Linked DNA regions of Desulfomonile tiedjei DSM 6799. The protein of the gene in region 2 interacts with the protein of the main gene of each other region in a pairwise test. Links are inferred from orthologs where the notes say so. Each region holds a gene or a part of one and is shown on either strand. Other genes may lie near its edges.

The links.
Region 1: the proteins of hflC (region 2) and ftsH interact in binary tests that used the Escherichia coli proteins (3 or more experiments, as listed by UniProt). The link is inferred for Desulfomonile tiedjei DSM 6799 from one-to-one orthologs.

The regions. Positions count from the first base shown.
Region 1 is NC_018025.1:109,509-112,829, forward strand. What follows is about bases 1-2,992. They hold ftsH (ATP-dependent zinc metalloprotease FtsH), read right to left. Parts: upstream 2,461-2,992; coding sequence 541-2,460; downstream 1-540. Other genes in these bases: folP (dihydropteroate synthase), read right to left, coding at 1-352; DESTI_RS00485 (zinc-dependent alcohol dehydrogenase), read left to right, coding at 2,683-2,992. In the rest of the region: more of DESTI_RS00485, read left to right, coding at 2,993-3,321. UniProt on the Escherichia coli protein: Acts as a processive, ATP-dependent zinc metallopeptidase for both cytoplasmic and membrane proteins. Plays a role in the quality control of integral membrane proteins.
Region 2 is NC_018025.1:4,387,107-4,390,195, forward strand. Bases 99-2,858 are described here. They hold hflC (protease modulator HflC), read right to left. Parts: upstream 2,041-2,858; coding sequence 1,156-2,040; downstream 99-1,155. Other genes in these bases: DESTI_RS18645 (B12-binding domain-containing radical SAM protein), read right to left, coding at 99-1,065; hflK (FtsH protease activity modulator HflK), read right to left, coding at 2,044-2,858. In the rest of the region: more of DESTI_RS18645, read right to left, coding at 1-98; more of hflK, read right to left, coding at 2,859-3,089.

The DNA.
Region 1 (3,321 bases), 4.3 Mb from region 2 along the record:
TCTGTGCCCCGGCATTAAAGGCAGTCTCAGCTACGTTTTTTCGACGAGTATCGATCGAGATCACTGCATCGGGTCGTGAGCGGATGATTTCCTCGATCACCGGTATAGTTCTTCGCAGTTCTTCGGTCTCATCGACGTACGAAGATCCCGGCCGGGTACTTTCACCACCTATGTCCAGGATGTCTGCTCCGTCGTCGAGCATCTTGAGAGCGGATGCAACAGCGTCGCGCCTTTCATAGTGGACTCCGCCATCAGAGAAGGAATCCGGGGTGGTGTTGATCACACCCATAACGAGGGTACGATTTCGTGCATCAAGAATGGTTCGCGGCAAAGGAATGAAGAGAGGATCCATACGTCCACCCGGCATATTGGATATGAAAATCCCCGATGCGCCTGCATCGAGGATCTATTTTCGTGCCAATTTGCTTTCAAAGTCAGACGAAAATCCCCTCTAACCTCCCTTCATTAAAGGTGGAATGGGGGGATTTTGAACGCCAATTGGCATCAATCATCAGATCGTTTCAAAAGAAAGAAGCCGATCTATGCTTTTTCCGGCCCAGCGGCAGGGGTACCGCTGACTATGACTTTTCCGTCATCGAGAGATACCTGGACACGGCCCCTTTCCTCATCTTGCTTGGTTTCTTGAAGAGGCGGGGTCACATCGGGCAATTTCTTGCCTTGAATAAGGCTCTCGATCTCATTGGCATCGAGGGTCTCGCGTTCGAGCAGTGCCTCTGCTATTCGCTCCAGCACCTCTTTGTTCTCTTCAAGGATTTTTCGAGCAATTTTGTAATTTTCAGTGACGATGCGTCTAACTTCATCATCCACCTGAACAGCAGTATGCTCGGAATAGTCTCTGTGCCGGGCAAATTCTTTGCCGAGAAAGATCTGTTCTTCCTTTTGACCGAAGGTGAGGGGCCCCAATGCGTCGCTCATGCCCCATTCGCAGACCATTTTTCGTGCCAACTCCGTTGCACGTTGAATATCGTTTCCCGCGCCCGTGGTCATGTGTTCCAGGAAGATCTCCTCTGCAGCCCTACCCCCCATGAGAACCGCTATCTGGCTCAGGAGATAGTCTCTGTCATAGGTGTGCCGGTCATCCAACGGCAACTGCTGGGTAACGCCCAGTGCTCGGCCTCGAGGAATAATGGTTACCTTGTGAATCGGGTCGGTCCCCGGCATCATACGAGCCACATAGGCGTGACCCGCTTCATGGAATGCCGTATTCCGTCGCTCTTCCAGGCTTATCACGAGGCTCCTGCGTTCGCCGCCCATGAGCACTTTATCTTTTGCGAATTCAAAATCCGCCATTTCAATCTGGTTCTTGTTTCTGCGAGCAGCATTCAGAGCAGCCTCATTGACCAGATTGGCAAGATCTGCACCGGAAAATCCCGGAGTGCCTCTGCTGATGGTCTCCAATTCTACATCCGTTGCTATCGGAGTCTTTTTCGTATGCACTTTCAGGATAGCAGTGCGCCCACGCACGTCGGGCGGAGGAACCACAACCTGTCGGTCGAATCGTCCCGGTCTGAGCAGTGCCGGGTCCAGTACGTCGGGCCGGTTGGTCGCGCTGATTAGGATTACCCCTTCATTGGTTTCAAATCCGTCCATTTCCACCAGGAGCTGGTTGAGGGTTTGCTCACGTTCGTCGTGGCCGCCTCCGAGTCCTGCTCCACGATGACGTCCCACAGCGTCGATTTCATCTACGAAAATAATGCAGGGCGCGTGCTTCTTACCTTGTATGAAAAGGTCTCGCACCCGGGATGCACCCACACCGACAAACATTTCCACGAAATCCGATCCTGAAATGGAGAAAAACGGCACACTCGCCTCGCCGGCAACAGCTTTAGCCAGCAAGGTCTTTCCGGTGCCCGGTCCTCCCATGAGCAGCACGCCCTTGGGAATTTTTCCACCCAGTCTCGTGAACTTCTTGGGATCTCTCAGAAAATCGATAATTTCTTTGAGTTCCTCTTTTGCCTCTTCCACACCGGCTACATCCTGAAACGTTATCTTGTTTTGTGACTCCGAAATCAGGCGGGCTCTGCTTTTGCCGAAACTCATGGCTTTTCCGCCACCCGCTTGCATCTGGCGCATGAAGAAGACAAAAATCGCTATGAGAAATATCATAGGCAGCCATGAAATTATGGCTGTCAAATACCAGGGATTGTCATCCTCGGGCATAACCTGAACGTCAACCTTATGCTTCATCAAAGTAGGGATCAGATCGGGATCCGAAGGAGCAAGTGTTTTGAAATTGCCGCTCCCGTCAACATACATCCCTTTTATCCGGTTCCCCTGAAGAGTCACCGATTTGATAGCACCCTGATCGACATCCTGTCGAAACTGGCTGTACGTTATATCTTTGTGAGTAGACTTGGTCTGGTTAAACAGATGGAACAAAAAGATCATTACCAAAAATATAACCAGCCATAGGCCCAAGTTCTTGTATATGCCGTTCAAGAATATGCTCCGTTCACTTGTCTGAGATTACTAACCCAATATAACACGAAAATTTAGGTCGGGCAATCTGCCGGCCTCATTAATTAAGAATGTGCGAGGACACTTGTATTGTCAAGTTTCGCCGCCGCTTTAAAGCTCTATTTTCCCATTGCTCGTTCTTGACAAAACCTTCCCGGCACATTATCAACCAGAGCGGTTGGAATCATGGGGAGAGAGGCTATCATGAAAGCACTGGTCGCCAACGTAGGGGTCAAGAATGAAGCATGGTACAGAGTTAAGACCAAATTCTTGCGCAATATCGAGTCCCCCGCCGCAATTAGCCTTGAGTTGATTCAAACCGCCGAACCTGCCAATCCTGCGCCCCACTGGATCAAAATAAGATCCATTTATTCCGCTATATCGGATTTCGATGAAGCGCTTTTTATCCGCAATGACTGGCTGGCTCTGTCCGGTTTTCTCTCGTTTCCCTTTGTACCCGGGTGCGAGAATATAGGAATTATAACGGAAATCGGCCAACAGGTCCAGGGAGTCGAGTTGGGCGAACGGGTTGTGGTGAATCCGGTTATCGCATGCCAGGCACGAGGAATTACCCCACTGTGCGATCCGTGCAGCTCAGGCAACTATTCCATGTGCCGCAATTTCTGGGGTCCGTTTCCAGGACCGGGGATGATGATTGGAGCCTGCAAGAACACTTCCGGTGGATGGGCAGATTCATTCCTCGCACACGAATCTCAGGTCCGGACAATTTCTCGATCTGTGGAAACCGACCAAATGATCATGGTTCCGGAGTTTGCCCGTGCTCTGAGAGCGGTTTTGCAGCACCCACCTGCTCCGAATGATACAATTATCATGATAGGAGCC
Region 2 (3,089 bases):
CGGAATAGCATTCAGAAGACCGATCATTGCCTTGGAAATGCCGCTATTCTGAATGAACTTGATCTGGCGCTCGAAGATGTTGGGAGGATCGTTGTCAAATCCGATAATAAAGCCGCCCATTACCTCCATGCCATGTCGCTGAATAGTCTTCACCGCCTCAAGGAGGTCTACGGATCTATTCTGGTGTTTGCCGCATTCCATGAGACTTTCTTCAGCCGGCGTTTCAAGTCCCAAAAATACACTGTCGAATCCCGCGGAGGTCATCAACTGCATGAGTTCCTCGTCCTGGGCGAGATTCACTGAAGCTTCCGTAAACAGAGAGAACGGATATTTTTTCGCTATTTGCCATTCGGTAAGGGTTCTTAGCGTAGACTTCACTTTCACACGATTACCGATGAAGTTGTCGTCAACGATGAAAAGGCGTCCTCGCCATCCCAGGTTATACAGGATTTCGAACTCGCGTACCATCTGTTCGTTGGATTTTACCCGCGGCCGGCGACCGTTGAGATTCACTATGTCGCAGAATTCGCAGTCAAAGGGGCATCCTCGTGAGTATTGCACGGACATGGATGCATACAATTTCATGTTGAGCAGTTCCCATTTGGGAAGAGGCGTTTTCGTGATATCCGGTTTAATATCCGAGTCATACACGCGTTTGGCACGCCCTGCTTGAAAATCCTCGAGAAACAAAGGAAGCGTTATTTCAGCTTCGCTGAGCACGAAATGATCTATTTCATCGAATTCATTCCACATGCTGGAAAACAGCGGACCGCCTGCAATCACCAGTTTCCCGGCGGCTTTGGCACGCGAAGCAACGTCCTTTACGGATTCCCGTTGAATCACCATAGCCCCGATGAGCACCACATCGGCCCAGGCAATATCGCGATCGCTGAGATCCTGCGCATTCATGTCAATGAGACGCAACTGCCAGTCTTCGGGAAGCATGGAAGCAATGGTCAACAGACCGAGAGGAACATGGGCCGCTCTCTTGCGGATGAATTTCAATATGTGCTTAAAGCTCCAGAAAGTATCCGGAATAGCCGGATACACAAGTAATGCTTTCATTGTTAACTCCTTACCGCTGACTAATTCGTTGAAGTAGATCGTTTTATAAGAGATTCAAATAAAGCCGGTGCGACAAGGCGCCACTCAATTCTATTTTTGTCCTTTACCCGGTAATTGCTTGAGTTGTTGACCGAGCGGAGAGTCAAAATACTTAAGCAATTCGGAATCAGGCCGCAACATCAAAGAAGTTTCTGTTCCGAAAATCTTTTTGTACGCTTCAAGATGCCTTGTGAAAGAGAAGAAATTCTCGTCTTTTCCGTACGCATCTGCATAAATTGCAGTAGCTTCTGCATCCCCTTCTCCGGATAAGACTTCGGATTGCCGGTACGCTTCCGCGAGAATTATCTCCTTCTCTTTGTTGGCGTTTGCGCGGATTTCCTTTGCTTTCTCCTCACCTTCAGCCCGGTAACGTTTTGCTATCCGCTCACGTTCGGCTTTCATGCGGGCGAACACGCTATTTTGTACCTCTTCCGGTAAATCGACACGTTTAATACGGACGTCAATTACCGAAATACCAAATTTCGACGCGACATCGGCGGTGCCAGCCGTTACGTGGCGCATGATCCGTTCGCGTTCCTCTCGGATGAAATCTTTGAAGAAATGATTTGCGATTTCCTGTCGCAATCGCGCTGAAATAATATCATTCATCCGCGCAATTGCTCCCTGATAATTCTGGACTGTCTGATAGAAAATCAGTGGGTCTTCGATTTTCCAGCGTGAGACGGTGTCGACCGTGAGTCGCTTCTTATCGAGCGTAATGTATTCCGCAGGCCTTGCTTCTGCCACAAGGATTCGTTTGTCCAGTAAAATGAGATCCTGAATGAGCGGATACTTGAAGTACAATCCCGGCTGACGAATAATGCGCATGGGCTTTCCGAACTGCAGGATCATCCCCTGCTCACCTTCAGAGATGACGAAAGCCGATTGAGCCAGGACCACCAAAATTATGATTATGGCGAGTACTACTCTGATCATGTCCTAATTGCCTTTCTTTTCCGTCGACTTTTCTTGGTCGGCGGGACTGGACTGCATCATCGCAGCACTGGGGGGCGTAAGCGGAAGAACAGGCAATACTCTGGAACTTCCATTCTCCATTATGTACTTCTTGGTTCCAGGAAGGAACTGCTCGGCGGTTTCCAGATAAAGGCGCTCTCGCGTGACACTCGGCGATTTCACGTATTCCCGCAGGACAGTCGTGAACCTTTCTGCATCGCCTTTTGCACGGATAACACGCTGCGCTTTGTAGGCTTCAGCTTCGCGAATGGTTTGCTGCGCCTGACCTCTGGCTTTGGGGATGACGTCTTCTCTGAATCCTTCAGCTTCTTTTATCAGGCGTTCGCGATCTTCCCAGGCTCGAACAACATCATGAAATGCCTCCTGCACTTGAGCAGGAGGATCGACCACGAGAAGTCGTGCCTGAGTAACCTTCAGCCCTGTATTGTACGAATCGAGAAGTCGTTGCAGGTATGTCTCAACCTTCTGCTGAATCTCAAGGCGGCCCTCTGTCATCGTATGATCGATGGTGTTTTCCCCGACGACTCCACGAAGCGCCACTTCAGCAGAGGTCTTCAGCGCATTTTCGGGGGCATCGGCACCGAACAGGAACTTGACCGGATCTTGGACCAAGTATTGAACAAACAGTTGAACATCCACTATGTTTTCGTCACCAGTCAGCATGAGCGATTCCACGGGAACAGTCCGCGTCCTGTTGCGGTCGGACCTGAACCCGATTTCTGCACGCCGGACCTTGGCAATATCCACAACAGTATGGGACATGAAAGGTTTAGGCAGCCGATATCTTAATCCTGGATCGGTGATGGAGTGCACTTCTCCGAACATGAGGACCACGCCTTTTTCGCCGGGTCCCACGATATAAATGCCCGAAGCAAGATATACAAGGAAAAGAATCAAAATAAAAAAGAAAAGTCCGCGGCCTTTCAGGAACCGGTCCATTAAAGCTCTGAAATCTTCTACGCCGCGTTGTAGATCGCGCACAGGGTTAGGATCTTCTCTCGGCCTGAATT